Regions from separate parts of the Lawsonibacter asaccharolyticus genome, predicted to be linked through region 1. Evidence: predicted binding sites of a transcription regulator. Region 1 holds the regulator's gene; the other holds the start of a gene.
What was found. Region 1 encodes NrdR, which represses ribonucleotide reductase genes. Its sites were predicted from a motif close to CACNANATNTNGTG; they were not measured.
Positions count from the first base shown of each region.

Region 2: the regulator NrdR is predicted to act here: its motif matches at 3,833-3,846, upstream of L9O85_RS13850 (ribonucleoside triphosphate reductase).

Region 1 covers NZ_CP091870.1:1,783,301-1,790,914, forward strand. The annotation lists gene L9O85_RS08510 (FUSC family protein) at 129-668, shown strand; gene purF (amidophosphoribosyltransferase) at 756-2,141, opposite strand; gene L9O85_RS08520 (hypothetical protein) at 2,329-2,760, shown strand; gene nrdR (transcriptional regulator NrdR) at 3,064-3,519, opposite strand; gene gltX (glutamate--tRNA ligase) at 3,670-5,157, opposite strand; gene L9O85_RS08535 (hypothetical protein) at 5,393-5,983, opposite strand; gene L9O85_RS08540 (amidohydrolase family protein) at 6,208-7,056, shown strand; gene L9O85_RS08545 (DUF4177 domain-containing protein) at 7,150-7,380, shown strand; gene L9O85_RS08550 (enhanced serine sensitivity protein SseB) at 7,448-7,614, shown strand, end outside.
Region 2 covers NZ_CP091870.1:2,875,685-2,883,298, forward strand. The annotation lists gene L9O85_RS13830 (HlyC/CorC family transporter) at 1-424, shown strand, start outside; gene L9O85_RS13835 (hypothetical protein) at 540-1,202, shown strand; gene L9O85_RS13840 (MATE family efflux transporter) at 1,614-2,945, shown strand; gene L9O85_RS13845 (anaerobic ribonucleoside-triphosphate reductase activating protein) at 2,993-3,682, shown strand; gene L9O85_RS13850 (ribonucleoside triphosphate reductase) at 3,960-6,335, shown strand; gene L9O85_RS13855 (NAD(P)/FAD-dependent oxidoreductase) at 6,463-7,380, shown strand; gene L9O85_RS13860 (pyridoxal phosphate-dependent aminotransferase) at 7,449-7,614, opposite strand, start outside.

The sequences.
Region 1 (7,614 bases):
AGGATACAATCGAGTTGTTTCCCAAACTCTACCCTCTCCCCTGTTACTGCTCAGACTTTCCGGGCATCCTAGCAGGGCGCCCCGGCTGCGGGGCCTGGCACAACAGGACACAGCAGGAGGTCTTCCCCATGAAACAGTTCAAGTTCCCACATATCGGGATGCGCACCACTAAGACCGCCGTGGCAGTGATGCTCTCCTACCTGATCTTTGTCCCTTTCGGCCTCCTCTATAACGAGAGCTACCCTGGGGTGCTGGCCTATGTGGGCCCCACCTATTCCTGCATCGCCTGCATCGTGTGCATGCAGAGCTCCCTGGAGCAGACCCTCCAGGTTGGGCTCTCCCGCTTTGTGGGGGTGTTCATCGGTGCCATCCTGGGGGTGGCTATGCTGCTCCTGGAGCCCCTGCTGTCCCACTGGGTGGGCATCGTCCTGATGCTGGGAGCCGCCTGTGTGTGCGGGATCTGGCTTTGCATGCTCTTCAACCGGCCCGCGGCCTGCGGCATGGCCTGCATCCTCCCCTGCGTCATGCTCATTTCCGGTGACGTGTCCGGCATCCAGCGCTACTACTACGCCGCCGCCCGGGTGTCGGAGACGGTGGTGGGAGTAACGGTGGCCTTCCTCATCAACTCCCTGCTCCCCACCAGAAATCCACAGCCCCAGGATAAGTGACAGGCTGAACTCCTTGTCAGCAAGAACCCACCAAAAAAGAACAGGCCCGCGCGTCCGCAGAACACTGCAGGCGCGCGGGCTCGTTTTTCACTCCAGGTCCACCGGATAGCGCTCAGTGAAGCAGCCGTCACAGAAGCCGCAGGCCGCCTTGGGGGCCAGCTGGTGCAGGTCCTCCAGAGGCAGATAGCCCAAGCTGTCCGCCCCGGCGATCTCCCGGATCTCCTCCAGGGAATGCTGGCAGGCGATGAGCCGTTCCCGGTCCGGGATATCGGTTCCAAAGTAGCATGGGGCGATGAAGGGGGGCGCGGACACCCGGATGTGGACCTCCTTCGCCCCGGCCTCCCGCAGCAGGTTGGTGATCTGGCGGCAGGTGGTTCCCCGGACGATGGAGTCGTCGATCATCACCACCCGCCTGCCCTCCACCTCACTGCGCAGGGCAGACAGCTTGATGCGCACCGCCTGCTCCCGGCTGGTCTGGTCTGGAGTGATGAAAGTGCGGCCCACGTAGCGGTTTTTCACAAAGCCCACCCCGTAGGGGATGCCGCTCTCCTGGGCATAGCCCCGGGCGGCGTCCAGCCCGGAGTCAGGCACCCCCACCACCAGGTCGGCCTCCACTGGATGGCGGCGGGCCAGCAGACGGCCGGCGTTCACCCGGGCCTCGTGGACTGACTGCCCGGCGATCACCGAGTCGGGCCGGGCGAAGTAGATATATTCGAAGATGCACATGTGGGACTGGCCCCTGCAGTTGTCTCGGATGGAGCGCACCTGCCCCTCCTCCACCACCACGATCTCTCCTGGGTCCAGTTCCCGCTCCAGGGTGCCCCCCACGCTCTCGATGGCGCAGGACTCAGAGGCGAACAGCACCGCCTTCCCCTTCCGGCCCATGCACAGGGGGCGGAAGCCCCAGGGGTCCCGGCAGGCGATGAGCTTACGGGGGGACATGACGATCAGGGAGAACGCCCCTCGCAGCTCCCCCACAGCCCGGCACACCGCCTCCTCCACGCTGGGCCCGTGGAGCCGGGCCTGGGCAATGGCGTAGGCAATGAGCTCCGAGTCGCTGGTGGTGTGGAAGATTGCCCCCTGGTACTCAAACCGGGCCCGCAGCCGGTCCACGTCCACCAGATTGCCGTTGTGGACCACCGCCAGCGTTCCCTTCACATACTTGATGGTCAGGGGCTGGGCGTTCTCCCGCGCCCCAGCGCCGGTGGTGGCGTAGCGCACATGGCCCACCGCCATGGTCCCATTCAGGCGCTGAAGGGTCTCCCGGTCGAAGACCTCGCTGACCAGTCCCACGTCCTTATAAAAGGACTGCTCCCGGTCATTGATGGCCGCGATGCCGCAGGCCTCCTGCCCCCGGTGCTGGAGGGCGTACAGCCCGTAATAGGTGGTCTGGGCGCAGCTGCCCTCCGGGTCATAGATCCCGAATACACCGCACTCCTCGTGGAGCCCCTGCTCCAGCCGGATGTCTTCCATACTCACGATATTCTCCGCCCCTTTCGACTCCGGCGCCTCGCGTGCCCCGGGAAAAAGATAGTTTATTATAGCGCCCCCCGCTCCGACCATCAAGGACAGGATCTCAAATATTTTTACAAAATCCCTGCTCTTTCTCGTATATTTTGCAGAATTTTTCAGATAATATGGAGGAAGGGAGAGAAATTTCATGGATCACGATCAGCAGTTTTTGTCTTTCATTCATAAAAACGCGGCTATGGGGGTGAGCGCCATCCCCCAGGTGCTGTCCCTGCCCCAGAGCCGGGCCATGGGCCAGGCCCTGAACAGCCAGCTCCAGGAATACCGGACCATCGCCGCCCAGTCACAGGCCTATGCCCGGAAGCATGGTGCCCGGCTCCATACCCCGGGTCTGACTGTCCGGGCCATGTCCGGTGCCATGCTCAAAGCCCGCACTGCCGCCGACCACACCACCTCCAAGCTGGCTCAGCTGATGATCCAGGGGAGCACCATGGGCACTGTGGAGATGACCCGGCGCATCCACCAGTACACCGGCAAGGCGGACCCGGAGCTGCTGGCCCTGGGCAGCCGCCTGCTGCACACCGAGGAACAGAACATCCAGCAGATGAAGCGGTTCCTTTAAGCTCCGCCCTGGCGCGGCACAAAAAGCGGGAGGCCGATGGCTCGGCCCCCCGCTTCCGCTAGTGAAAAATCTCCCCCAGAGGGGGCCCCAAAGAGTTCTGTCGTCCGTGGAAGACAGGATCAAATCAAAAAGCATTATTTCCCGGGACATGCTTCTGGAAAATGACACCTCTCATGACAGATGAGGCGGCTTTTTCCTGCAAAAATAGGCCTCATCTGTCATGCAGCCCTTCGTCGCAAAAGACCCGACGGCCTTTTGCGACAATTTGAGCCCCGGGACCATGTGGTCCCGGGGCCGGATTGCTCACTTATCTTCCAGCAGCTTGTTCAGCTCCCGCATGAAGGTGTTGATGTCCTTGAACTGGCGGTAGACGGAGGCAAAGCGCACATAGGAGACCTCGTCCACTTTTTTCAGCCGCTCCATCACCAGCTCTCCGATCTCGGCGGAGCTGACCTCCCGCTCCATCTCGTTCTGGAGGGTCTGCTCGATCTCGTTGACGATCTCCTCCATGGTGCTGAAGGAGACCGGCCGCTTTTCACAGGCCCGGATCAGGCCGTTCATCACCTTGTTCCGGTCAAAGCTCTGGCGGCTGCCGTCCTTTTTGACCACCATCAGGGGCAGGCTCTCCATGGTCTCGTAGGTGGTGAAGCGCTTATGGCAGGACAGACACTCCCGGCGGCGGCGGATGCTGGCTCCCTCGTCCGCGGGACGGGAGTCCACCACCTTGCTCTCCAGATAGGCGCAGAAGGGGCATTTCATCTCGATTCCTCCATTCTGTGGTTGCCCGGCTGCCGCGGGCATGTGTTTTCTCCGCTATTATACCATCCCGGCCCAGCCTTGAACAGCCTGTTTTTTCCTGTTTCGGAAAAAATGTCCCCGGCGGCACAGGCCGCCGGGGACAGGTGGATCTTATCGCAGCTTGTCCAGCCCCAGGCGCAGGCGGCGCAGAGTCTCCTCCCGGCCCAGCACGTGGCAGATCTCCACCGCGCCCCCGGGAGTGACCGCCTTTCCGGCGGCGGCGATGCGCACCGGCCACATGAGGGTGGCGTTCTTCACCGCCAGCTTCTCCGCCAGAGCGATGAGGGCGTCGTGGATGCCCTCCGTGGTCCAGCCGTCCAGCCGCTCCAGGGCGGGGATGGCGGCCTCCAGCATGGCCCGGGCCACTTCCGGGTCGGTCTTGGACTTCTTGTTGGTGAACAGAGCCCCATCATAGTCAGGCAGGGCATCGAAGAAGTCCACCTTCTCCGGGATGTCAGTGAGCCGCTCACACCGGGCCTGGAGCAGGCCGGCAATCTCCGCCGCGTCCAGCGCCGGGTCTTTCACGCTCTGGCGGATATAGGGCTCTGCCGCCCGGGCAAAGTCCGCCGGCTCCATGGCCCGCAGGTACAGGGCGTTGAAGTGGGTGAGCTTCTCAATATCAAAGATGGCCGGGGACTTGGATACACCCGCCAGATCAAAGGCGGCCACCAGCTCCTCCAGAGAGAATACTTCCTGTTCCGCCAGTTCTCCTCTGGGGGACCAGCCCAGCAGGGCCACATAGTTCAGGATGGCGGGGGTGAGGTAGCCCTGGGCTTTCAGGTCCTCGTAGGAGGGGTCCCCGTGGCGCTTGGACATCTTGTTGTGGGCATCCCGCATCACGGGGGAACAGTGCACATAGGTGGGCACTTCCCAGCCAAAGGCCTGATAGAGCAGATCATACTTGGGAGCAGAGGACAGATACTCGCTGCCCCGGACCACATGGGTGATGCCCATCAGGTGGTCGTCGATGACATTGGCGAAGTTATAGGTGGGCAGGCCGTCCCGCTTGATGAGCACCTGGTCGTCCAGGGTGTCGTTCTCCACGGTGATGTCCCCGAAGATGGCGTCATGGAAGGTAGTGGTCCCGCCGCTGGGGATCTTCTGGCGGATGACGTATGGCTCGCCCGCGTCCACCCGGGCCTGAGCCTCCTCCTGGCTCAGGGCGCGGCAGGGGTCCGAAGCCCGGTCGAACTGGCCGGAGTCCTCTTCCGACTCGGTCTTTTCACAGAAGCAGTAGTAGGCGTGTCCCTTTTCCACCAGCAGCCGGGCGTACTTTCCATAGGTGTCCCGGCGCTGGGTCTGGATATAGGGGGCCACCGGGCCGCCCACGTCGGGGCCCTCGTCGTGGTCCAGCCCGCACTCCGCCAGGGTGCGGTAGATCACCTCTGTGGCACCCTCCACCTGCCGAGTCTGGTCAGTGTCCTCGATGCGCAGGATAAAGGTGCCCTGATGGTGCCGGGCGATGAGCCAGGTGTAAAGGGCGGTGCGCAGATTGCCCACGTGCATATAGCCGGTGGGAGAGGGGGCAAACCGGGTGCGGACCTTCCCCTTTGGGATCTTGGCCTCCATCTCCTCAAAATACTTCATATCCAGAGCCATGTCGTTCCCTCCATCGCGGCAGACGTTCTGCCGTTGTTTTACTGGTATTATAGATGCTTTCCCGCCATTTGGCAAGGGCCGGAACGCAGTCCGGCACCGCTCCTCCCATCCCCCGCCCGCCGGGGCGGTCCCCTTTTCCTCTTTTTAGCTGAGAAGCAGTTTTGGAAATGCTCCTTACAAAACAGTCAAGCCGCAGCTGCCCTTATCGGGTAACTGCCAGATAGATCAGAAGTTGTCAGGCTCTATCATTTTGGCCGCGAACTTCAACTGTGACAGTCTGAAATTCCAATAAAGTTTTGTTGGGCGTGTCTGTTTCTTTCGGGGCCTCTCTGCCAGTCACCTCGTAATATTCATCGCTGTACTGTATTTTACTGTCATCAAAGTCTTTTTGGATCGCCTTGACATATTCAAACGGGGTTTCCATTGGCAGCAGATCCATTTCGCGTTGAAGCTGCTGTACCGCCGCCCTCTGCTCCTGTGTCAAAATTTTTTCTTCGTGTTCCATGTGTTCCTCAAATTGCCTTTTATCCATCCAAACAATCTGCTCCACTGGATCAGCGGTGCCGCACGCCAGGATCAAACGGAGAAAATCCTCGAAATTTTTTGCCAGTGGATATACATTCCGATCTGCACAGCTTTCCGGGTCGCAGGCAAATACCATCTCTCCATACTCCGGCAAAAAGCAGTACAGGATACACCCTTCAAATCCTATCGGCTCTGCATTGACAGGGTAGCAAAAATATGGCTCTGTGATCTCGCCATGCTCCAAGCATAAAAGCTCCTTGTCGATCGGCGATGCCATATACTTTTCATAGATCGTTTTCATGGACATACCTCCGCAGCTTTTGATTGCCGCCCTGATTATACCGCAGCCGATTCTGTATGGCAATACGAAACCGCCGCTTCAACCCCAGCGGAGTTTGGAGTTTTAAGATAAACGGACCTCGAACGGGCTGTCGTTGCCTCCGAGCGAAAAATGTGGTATGCTTGGGACCGACATGCCGCGCTCCCTTGGCTGCGGCATCATTTCCCAGGAAAGGAAGGACCGCCATGGTCATTGATATCCACACCCACACCTTCCCTGACAAGCTTGCGGCCCCCACCATCCGCAAGCTCCAGGGTGCCTGTCATACCCGGGCCTTCACCGACGCCACCAACGCCGGCCTGGCCGCCTCCATGGCCCGGGCGGGCATCGACTGCTCCGTAGTCCTGCCGGTGGCCACCAACCCCCATCAGGTGGCCCATGTCAACGAGAGCGCCGCTCAGATCAACGCCCGGGGCCGCGGGACCGGCATCTACTCCTTCGGCTGCATCCACCCGGACTGTCCGGACCCCAGGGGAGAGCTGGCTCGGATCGCTGCCCTGGGTCTGAAGGGCATCAAGCTCCACCCCGCCTATCAGGCCACCCGGTTCGACGATATCCGCTATCTGCGCATCCTGGACCGGGCCGGCGAGCTGGGGCTCGTGGTCCTCACCCACGCCGGCATCGACATCGGCATCCCCGCCCCCACCTACTGCGACCCGGAGATGGTGCTCCGCGCCCTGGAACAGGTGGGCCCGGTGACCTTGATCCTGGCCCACATGGGAGGCTGGCGCCAGTGGGACCAGGTAGAGGCCCTGCTCCCCCAGTCCAGCGTGTTGCTGGATACCGCCTTTTCCTACGGCGACCTCACCCCCCTGGAGGGACACCCTTTTTCGGAGGACCAGCTGCACATGATGGAACAGGAGCAGTTTGTCCGCTTTGTCCGAAAATTTGGGGCCCAGCGCCTCCTCTTCGGCACCGACAGCCCCTGGGGGGACCAATCCGCCGATGTGGCCTCTATCCGCGCCCTGCCCCTCTCCCCAGAAGAGCGGGACGCCATTCTGGGCGGCAACGCCCAGCGCCTGCTGGGGCTGTAGCCACTCGGGGCCTTTTTCTTCCATTTTCCGGAGAGATCCAGGCCGTCAGTATATAAAGCAGCAGGCAAGAAAGCCCGCAGGGAGGTCATCTTGATGAAGCAGTACGAGTACAAATTCATACAGGTCCCTGTGGCCTGGAATACCCAGGGGATCATTTCCCGTCCCCCGAAAGCAGGGTCTACCTTCGATGCCTGTAAGGACGTAATCGAAAACGAGGCAGCAAATGGGTGGCGATTCAAGCAGATCGTGATCCCCTTCTGTGAGGGGCGGGGTGTGGGTCCCGCCCAGTGCTATCAGGTGATCTTTGAACGGGAGATTTCCTGAGGCTCCAAGCAGAGACAAGCAGGTCAGGCCCCGCACCCTACCCATGACACACAAGGAGGTCACCGCCATGGTTGATGTCACAAAGCCCATCGTCAATCCCCGTCTGTCTGAAGCCCTCGCCGCCCTCCACCGGGAGAACACGCCCGCCAACCAGGACCGGGCGCTGAGGGAGCTCATGACCCAGGCCCATCTGCTCGCGCCTGTGGTCCTCACCCCCGCGCCGCCCCCCGCTGT
Region 2 (7,614 bases), 1.1 Mb from region 1:
CACCAAGATTTCCGAGCTGATGCGCATCCTCCAGCGGAACAAGGCCCACATGGCCGTGGTGGTGGATGAGTACGGGGGCACGGAGGGCATTGCCACCCTGGAGGACATCGTGGAGGAGCTGGTGGGCGACATCTGGGACGAACACGACGAGGTCATCGAGGAGTTCAAAAAGCAGGAAGACGGCAGTTATCTCATCGCCTGCTCCGCCGACCTGGACGATATGTTCGACCTGTTCGCCGTCAAGGGCGCCTGCGCCGCCACCACCGTCTCCGGCTGGGTGATGGAGCAGGTGGGCCGGGTCCCCGAGGAGGGGGACCACTTCCAGGCCGAGGGCCTGGATGTCATCGTTACCCGGGTGGAGCACCGCCGGGTCATCGAGATCCAGGTGCGGGTACTGCCCGAGGAGGAGCCCGAGGCTAAATAAAGAACACTGCCCCTGCCTGCGGCTCCGCGGGCGGGGGCTTTTCGCACCCGGGCCGTTGCGTCTAGGGGAGAAGCGTGGTATCATAGCCCTGATTTGAGAGACGGGAGGAATGGCCGTGAAACGGGACAAGAGCTCCCCTTGGGAATTTCTGTGGTACGCCCTGTACGCCTTCGCGGGACTGGGACTGGAGCTGGTGCTGATGGGCGGAGTGGAGCCGGCCCTCTTCGGCGGTACGCCGCCCTCCCGCTATACCGCCGCCCATACGCTTCTCCACTGGGGGATGACTATGGCCTGCTGGGGGCTGACAGCCGCCCTGCTGGTGAGACAGGCGGAGAAAAAGCTGGGCTTTTCCCTGCTGGAGGCCAGGCCTGTCCCCCGGAAGGGGGCGGGGCTCGCCATTGGGCTGGCCGCCCTGTGCATCCTGCTGAACGCGCTGGACTGGGGGACTCTGAAGGTGATCGGAGAGTTTCAGAAGAAGGGGCCCCTCCTGTTCGCCGGCCAGTATCTCTACTACGCCTTTGAGGTGGTCCTGGTCCTTCTGATCGCAGCCTTTGGACAGCAGTTCTGGGAGGCGCTGAGGAAAGGGCGGAGCCAGTTCCCCTTCGGCGGCGTGGTGCTGTGCTGCACCTGGGGCGCCATCCACACGCTGTCCAGGGGGAGCCTCTCCACCGGCCTGGGGGTGATGGCCTTCGGGCTGATGTACGGGGCGATATATGTCCTGCTGGGGCGGGATGCCCGCACCTCCTATCTGGCTATGCTGGCGGCCTTTGTCATCTGAAGCGGCGCGGACCTTGGGCGGTCAGTCCTCCGGACTGGCCGCCTTTTTGTGCCTGTTTCAAGCCCACCGCCCCCGATCCCGGTTGACAGATCCGCCCGCCGCTTTTATAATAGAGCTATCCACCAGGAGAGGAGGGCTCCCATGAGGCTCTACGGAAAATTTGCCATTGTATCCGGCTCCGGACGACCCGATGTGACAGAGCGTTGTACGGAGCCTGACGGGATGGGATCTGGCACGCGCAGGCCCGCAAGAAGGGCTTGAGCGCCTTTTTGGTCCCTTCTGTTCCATTCTCATGACTCAGGCCGCGGACAGTGTTCTGTCCGCGGCTTTTTCGCGCCCGTTTCCGGCGGAGGGCCTGTATCCCCGCCCTTCGCCCACTTCTATACCTGTCTTGAGAAAGGAACGATGGATATGAACTCCGATACGCTGGATCTGACCCGGGGGAGCGTCCCCCTCTGCCTGATCCGATTCTCCTTCCCTCTCCTGCTGGCCAATCTGCTCCAGTCCTTTTACAGCATGGCGGATCTGCTGGTGGTGGGCCGCTTCGTGGGTGAGACCGGCCTGGCCGCTGTGAGCAGCGCCTCCACCCTGTGCTTCCTCCTCAACGCGGTGTGCATGGGCTTTTCCGCCGGTGGGACGGTCCTCACCGCCCGGGCCCGGGGCGCCGGGAACCGCCTGGAAGAGGAGGAGGCCGCCTCCGCGCTGCTCCTGCTGGCGCTGGCGGGCTCCGCCCTGCTGACGGCGGCCGCCCTGCTCTGCTACTGCCCGCTGTTCACCCTGATGGCCCTGCCTTCCCGGGCTATGGGGGACGCCTGCGGCTATATGGCCATCCTCTGCTGGGGCACCCCCTTTGTCTTTGGATACAACGCCGTCTGCGCCATCCTGAAGGGCCGGGGCGACTCCCGCGGTCCTCTCCGGTTCGTGGCCGCCGCCGCTGTGGTCAATCTCCTCCTGGATCTGATCCTGGCAGGTCCCTGCGGCCTGGGAACCGCCGGGACCGCCTGGGCCACCGTGGCGGCCCAAGGCGTCTCCTTTCTGCTCTCTCTGGCCCACCTGCACCGCTGTGTCCCCCTCTCCCTCCGGCGTCTCCCCCTCCGCCCCGCCGCCCTCCTCTCCCTTCTCCGGCTGGGCCTCCCCTCTGCCGTCCAGATGGCGGTGGTCAACCTCTCCTACCTGATCCTCACCGGCCTGCTCAACCCTTTCGGCGTCTCCGTGGCGGCGGCGGCCGGCATCGGCCTGAAGGTCAGCACCTTCGCCGGGATGCCCTGCTGGGCGCTGGGCTATGGGGTGACCGCCATGGTGGGGCAGAACCTGGGTGCCGGCGATCCGGACCGGGTGCGTCAGACCGTCAGGAGCGGCCTTCTCCTCAGTCTGGGGGCCACTGCCCTTCTGACCGCCCTCGTCCAGCTGGCCGCCGCCCCCATCATCGCCCTCTTCGAACCGGAGAACGCGGCCGTGACGGCAGAGGGGGTGCGCTATCTCCGCATCTGCTGCTCCGTCAACGGACTGATCTACGCTGCCATGTATGTCTTCGACTCCTTCGCCATCGGCTCTGGGGCTTCCTGGGTGGCTATGTGCAATGCCATGCTGGACGCGGCCCTGCTCCGTCTGCCCCTGTGCTGGCTGCTGGCCTTCCCCCTCGCCCTGGGCCCCGCCGGCATTTACTTGGGCCAGGCGTTCTCCCCCATCCTGCCCGCCCTGGCGGGGCTGTGCTATTTCCGTCTCCGGTGCCGCCGGTCTTGACGGCTCCCCCTCCCGCCGCTACAATAGAGCTAAAAGGAGCGCTGACCATGGACATTCAGGGACTGCAAAAATTGACGCTGCTGGACTGGCCGGGCCGGGTGGCCTGCACGATTTTCCTGGGGGGCTGTGACTTCCGCTGCCCCTTCTGTCACAACCGGGACCTGGTGACCGGCCCCCTCCCCGCCGCCATGGACAGCGGGGAGCTGCTGGCTTTCCTCGCCAAGCGGAAGGGGCTGCTGGACGGGGTCTGCGTCACCGGCGGAGAGCCCCTGCTCCGCCCCGGGCTGGAGGCACTTCTGGAGGAGATCAAGGCCCTGGGCTTCCCCATCAAGCTGGACACCAACGGCAGCCACCCCCAGCTCCTGGCCAGGCTGCGGTCCCTGGGGCTGGTGGACTACGCCGCCATGGACATCAAAAATTCCCCGGAGCGGTACGGAGAGACCGCAGGGGTCCCCGGCCTGGACCTGGGGCCCATCCGGGAGAGCGTGTCCTGGCTGCTGGAGGGCCATGTGGACTATGAGTTCCGCACCACCGTGGTGCGCCAGTTCCATGACAGCGCCTCCTTCCGCGCCATCGGCCCCTGGATCTCCGGCGCCCGGCGGTACTTTCTTCAGGCCTTCATCGACCGGGACACCGTGCTCCGGCCCGGTCTGAGCGCCTGGTCCCGGGAGGAGATGGAGGGGTTCGCCGCTCTGGTCCGCCCCTGGGTCCCGGCAGTGGAGCTGCGGGGCATCTGAACCCCCCCTCCGCGTTTTTGGCTAATTTTTATGGCAGAGCACTCCCGTCCCACGGGGCGCGGGAGTGTTCTTTTTCAAAAAAATCGCCGGTTTTTGCCCCGTTTCTTCCCAAAACATGTGCCGGCGCTTCCTGCTTTTTCGCTTCAGGAAAACAAAATATTGTGTTTCCGCCGGAATTTTGCACAAGATATTGACGAGCCATTTCCTTCATGGTATAGTAGGAACAGTCGCGGCGGCCAAGCCGCCGCGGGACTGAAGAATGTGGAGGGACCGTGTGATGTATCAGGTGACCAAGCGGGACGGCACCGCCGCCCAATTTGAGATCGGCAAGATCAGCGCCGCCATTACCAAAGCCTTTGAGGCGCTGGAAAAGCAGTATCATCCCAGCGTGATCGACATGCTGGCTCTGCGGGTCACCGCCGACTTCGAGCCCAAGATCCGGGACAGCCGCATCGCGGTGGAGGACATCCAGGACAGCGTGGAAAAGGTGCTGTCCGAGGCGGGCTACGCCGATGTGGCCAAGGCCTACATCCTCTACCGGAAGCAGCGGGAGAAGGTGCGCAATGTCAACTCCACCCTGCTCAACTACCGGGAGCTGGTGGACAACTACCTCCAGATCAACGACTGGCGGGTGAAGGAGAACTCCACCGTCACCTACTCGGTGGGCGGGCTCATCCTGTCCAACTCCGGCGCCATCACCGCCAACTACTGGCTCAGCGAGATCTACGACCAGGAGGTGGCCAACGCCCACCGCAATGCCGAGATCCATATCCACGACCTGTCCATGCTCACCGGCTACTGCGCCGGCTGGTCTCTGAAGCAGCTTATCCAGGAGGGGCTGGGGGGCATCCCGGGGAAGATCACCTCCTCCCCGGCCAGTCACCTGTCTACCCTGTGCAACCAGATGGTCAACTTCCTGGGCATCATGCAGAACGAGTGGGCAGGGGCCCAGGCGTTCTCCTCCTTTGACACCTATCTGGCTCCCTTTGTCAAGGTGGATCACTTGACTCAGAAAGAGGTCAAGCAGTGCATCCAGTCCTTCGTCTACGGGGTGAACACCCCCAGCCGCTGGGGCACCCAGGCTCCCTTCTCCAACATCACCCTGGACTGGACCGTGCCCAAGGATCTGGAGAACCTGCCCGCCATCGTGGGGGGCAGGGAGATGGACTTCACCTACGGGGACTGCAAGACCGAGATGGACATGGTGAACAAGGCGTTCATCGAGATCATGATCGAGGGCGACGCCAACGGACGGGGCTTCCAGTACCCCATCCCCACCTACTCCATCACCCGGGACTTCGACTGGTCTGAGACGGAGAACAACAAGCTCCTGTTTGAGATGACCGCCAAGTACGGCACCCCCTACTTCTCCAACTACATCAACTCCGACATGGAGCCCTCCGACGTGCGCTCCATGTGCTGCCGTCTGCGCCTGGACCTGCGGGAGCTGCGGAAAAAGTCCGGCGGCTTCTTCGGCTCCGGCGAGTCCACTGGGAGCGTGGGGGTGGTCACCATCAACCTGCCCCGCATCGCCTATCTGGCCAAGGACGAGTCCGACTTCTACCAGCGGCTGGACAAGCTGATGGACATCGCCGCCCGGTCCCTCAAGACCAAGCGCACCGTCATCACCAAGCTGCTGGAGGCGGGGCTCTACCCCTATACCAAGCGCTATCTGGGGACCTTTGACAACCACTTCTCCACCATCGGCCTCATCGGTATGAACGAGGTGGGACTGAACGCCGGGTGGCTCCGGGCCGACCTGACCCACAAGGAGACCCAGCAGTTCACCAAAGACGTGCTCAATCACATGCGGGAGCGGCTGAGCGACTATCAGGAGCAGTACGGCGACCTCTACAACCTGGAAGCCACCCCCGCCGAGTCCACCACCTACCGCTTTGCCAAGCACGACAAGGAGGAGTTTCCTGACATCATCACCGCCAACGAGAACGGAACTCCCTACTACACCAACTCCTCCCACCTGCCCGTAGGCTACACCGAGGACATCTTCTCCGCTCTGGACGTGCAGGACGAGCTTCAGACCCTCTACACCTCCGGCACCGTGTTCCACGCCTTCCTGGGGGAGAAGCTGCCTGACTGGAAGGCGGCGGCGGAGCTGGTGCGGAAGATCGCAGAGAACTATAAGCTGCCCTACTATACCATGTCCCCCACCTACTCCGTGTGCGCCGACCACGGCTATCTGTCCGGGGAGCAGCACACCTGCCCCATCTGCGGCAAGCCTGCGGAGGTGTACAGCCGCATCACCGGTTACTACCGGCCGGTGCAGAACTGGAATGACGGCAAGACCCAGGAGTTCAAGGACCGGAAGGTATATGACCTCACCGCCTCCCACCTGCGGAAGGCGGGCCGGGCCGGCAGCCAGGTGACCTTCTCCCAGGAGGGCGCCCCCCAGGCGTCCGGCGGGGAGTCCCTGCTGTTCACCACCCGTACCTGCCCCAACTGCCGTCAGGCGGAGGCCCTGCTCCAGAAGGCGGGAGTGCCCTATCAGAAGGTGGTGGCAGAGGAGTCTCCCGACCTGACCACCCGGTACGGGGTGCGTCAGGCCCCCACCCTGGTGGTCCAGGGGGAGAGCATCACCGGACTGGGCCCCATCAAGCGGTTCGCGGAGGAGCACCGGGCCCGGGAAGTAGGCTGACCGCGCCTTGATCCCAAGTTCCCTCCCCCCTTGCGGCGGCGGGGGCACTGAGACGGATCGGGACATCAGGAAAAGAGAGCGGCTCCGGGTCTCCTGGAGCCGCTTTTTCAAAGGAGAGAGGACCCTTATGACTGATATCATCGTGGCGGGGGGCGGCCCCGCCGGCCTCACTGCCGCCCTGTACGCCGTCCGGGCCGGCCGCTCCGTGCTGGTCCTGGAGGAGGCCGCTCCCGGCGGACAGATCAACTTCTCCCCCCTGGTGGAGAACTACCCCGGCCTGCCCGGCGTCAGCGGCCTCCAGCTCTCTGAGGCCCTCACCCGCCAGGCGGAGGAGCAGGGGGTGGAGCTGGACTATGCCCAGGTGCTGGGCTTCCGCCCGGAGGAGGGGGGCTTTGCCGTGGAGACCGACGGCGGCCCCCTCCACTGCCGCGCCCTGATCCTCGCCCCTGGCACCCGGCACCGCCCTCTGGGCCTGGAGGGGGAGGAGGCCCTCACCGGACAGGGGGTGTCCTACTGCGCCGTGTGTGACGGCCCCTTCTATCAGGGCCGGGACACCGCCATCGTGGGGGGCGGGGACACCGCCCTGCAGGAGGCCCTGTTCCTCTCCGGCGTGTGCCGCCGGGTGACCCTGATCCACCGCCGGCTGGAGTTCCGGGGCAGTCCAAAGCTGGCGGAGCGGGTACGGACCCGGGACAATATCCGCCTGCTGCTGGGCTATACACCGCAGGCCCTGCTCCAGGCGGAGGGCAGGCTCACCGGTCTGAGGGTCCGCCAGGCCTCCACCGGACAGACCCTGGAGCTCCCCCTGGACGGGGTGTTCGCCGCCGTGGGGCGGGTCCCCGGCACCGCCCCCTTCCGGGCCCAGCTGGAGCTGGACGATGAGGGCTATTTCCGCTCCGGTGAGGACTGCCGCACCCGCCTCCCCGGCGTCTTTGTGGCCGGGGACTGCCGGGCCAAGGAGGTGCGCCAGCTGGCCACCGCTGTGGGCGACGGCGCGGTGGCCGGCCTGGCCGCCGCCCGGTTCGTAGAGGACGGACAAGGCTGAATCTTCACCCTCCAAAACACAGATCTCCCTCCCCGCCGGAGACACCGGCAGGGAGGGAGATCTCTTTCTTATTCTGTGATGCCCAGCTGGGCGGCCCGCTTGGCCAGAGCTGCGCACAGGCGGTCGATCCCGTCCAGGCTCTTCTGTCGGTCAGCGAACACACCGTAGATGATGCGCAGGTGGCCGGCTCCCTGGTCTCCGTAAAATTTTCCGTCGTTGACCAGCGTCTTGGCC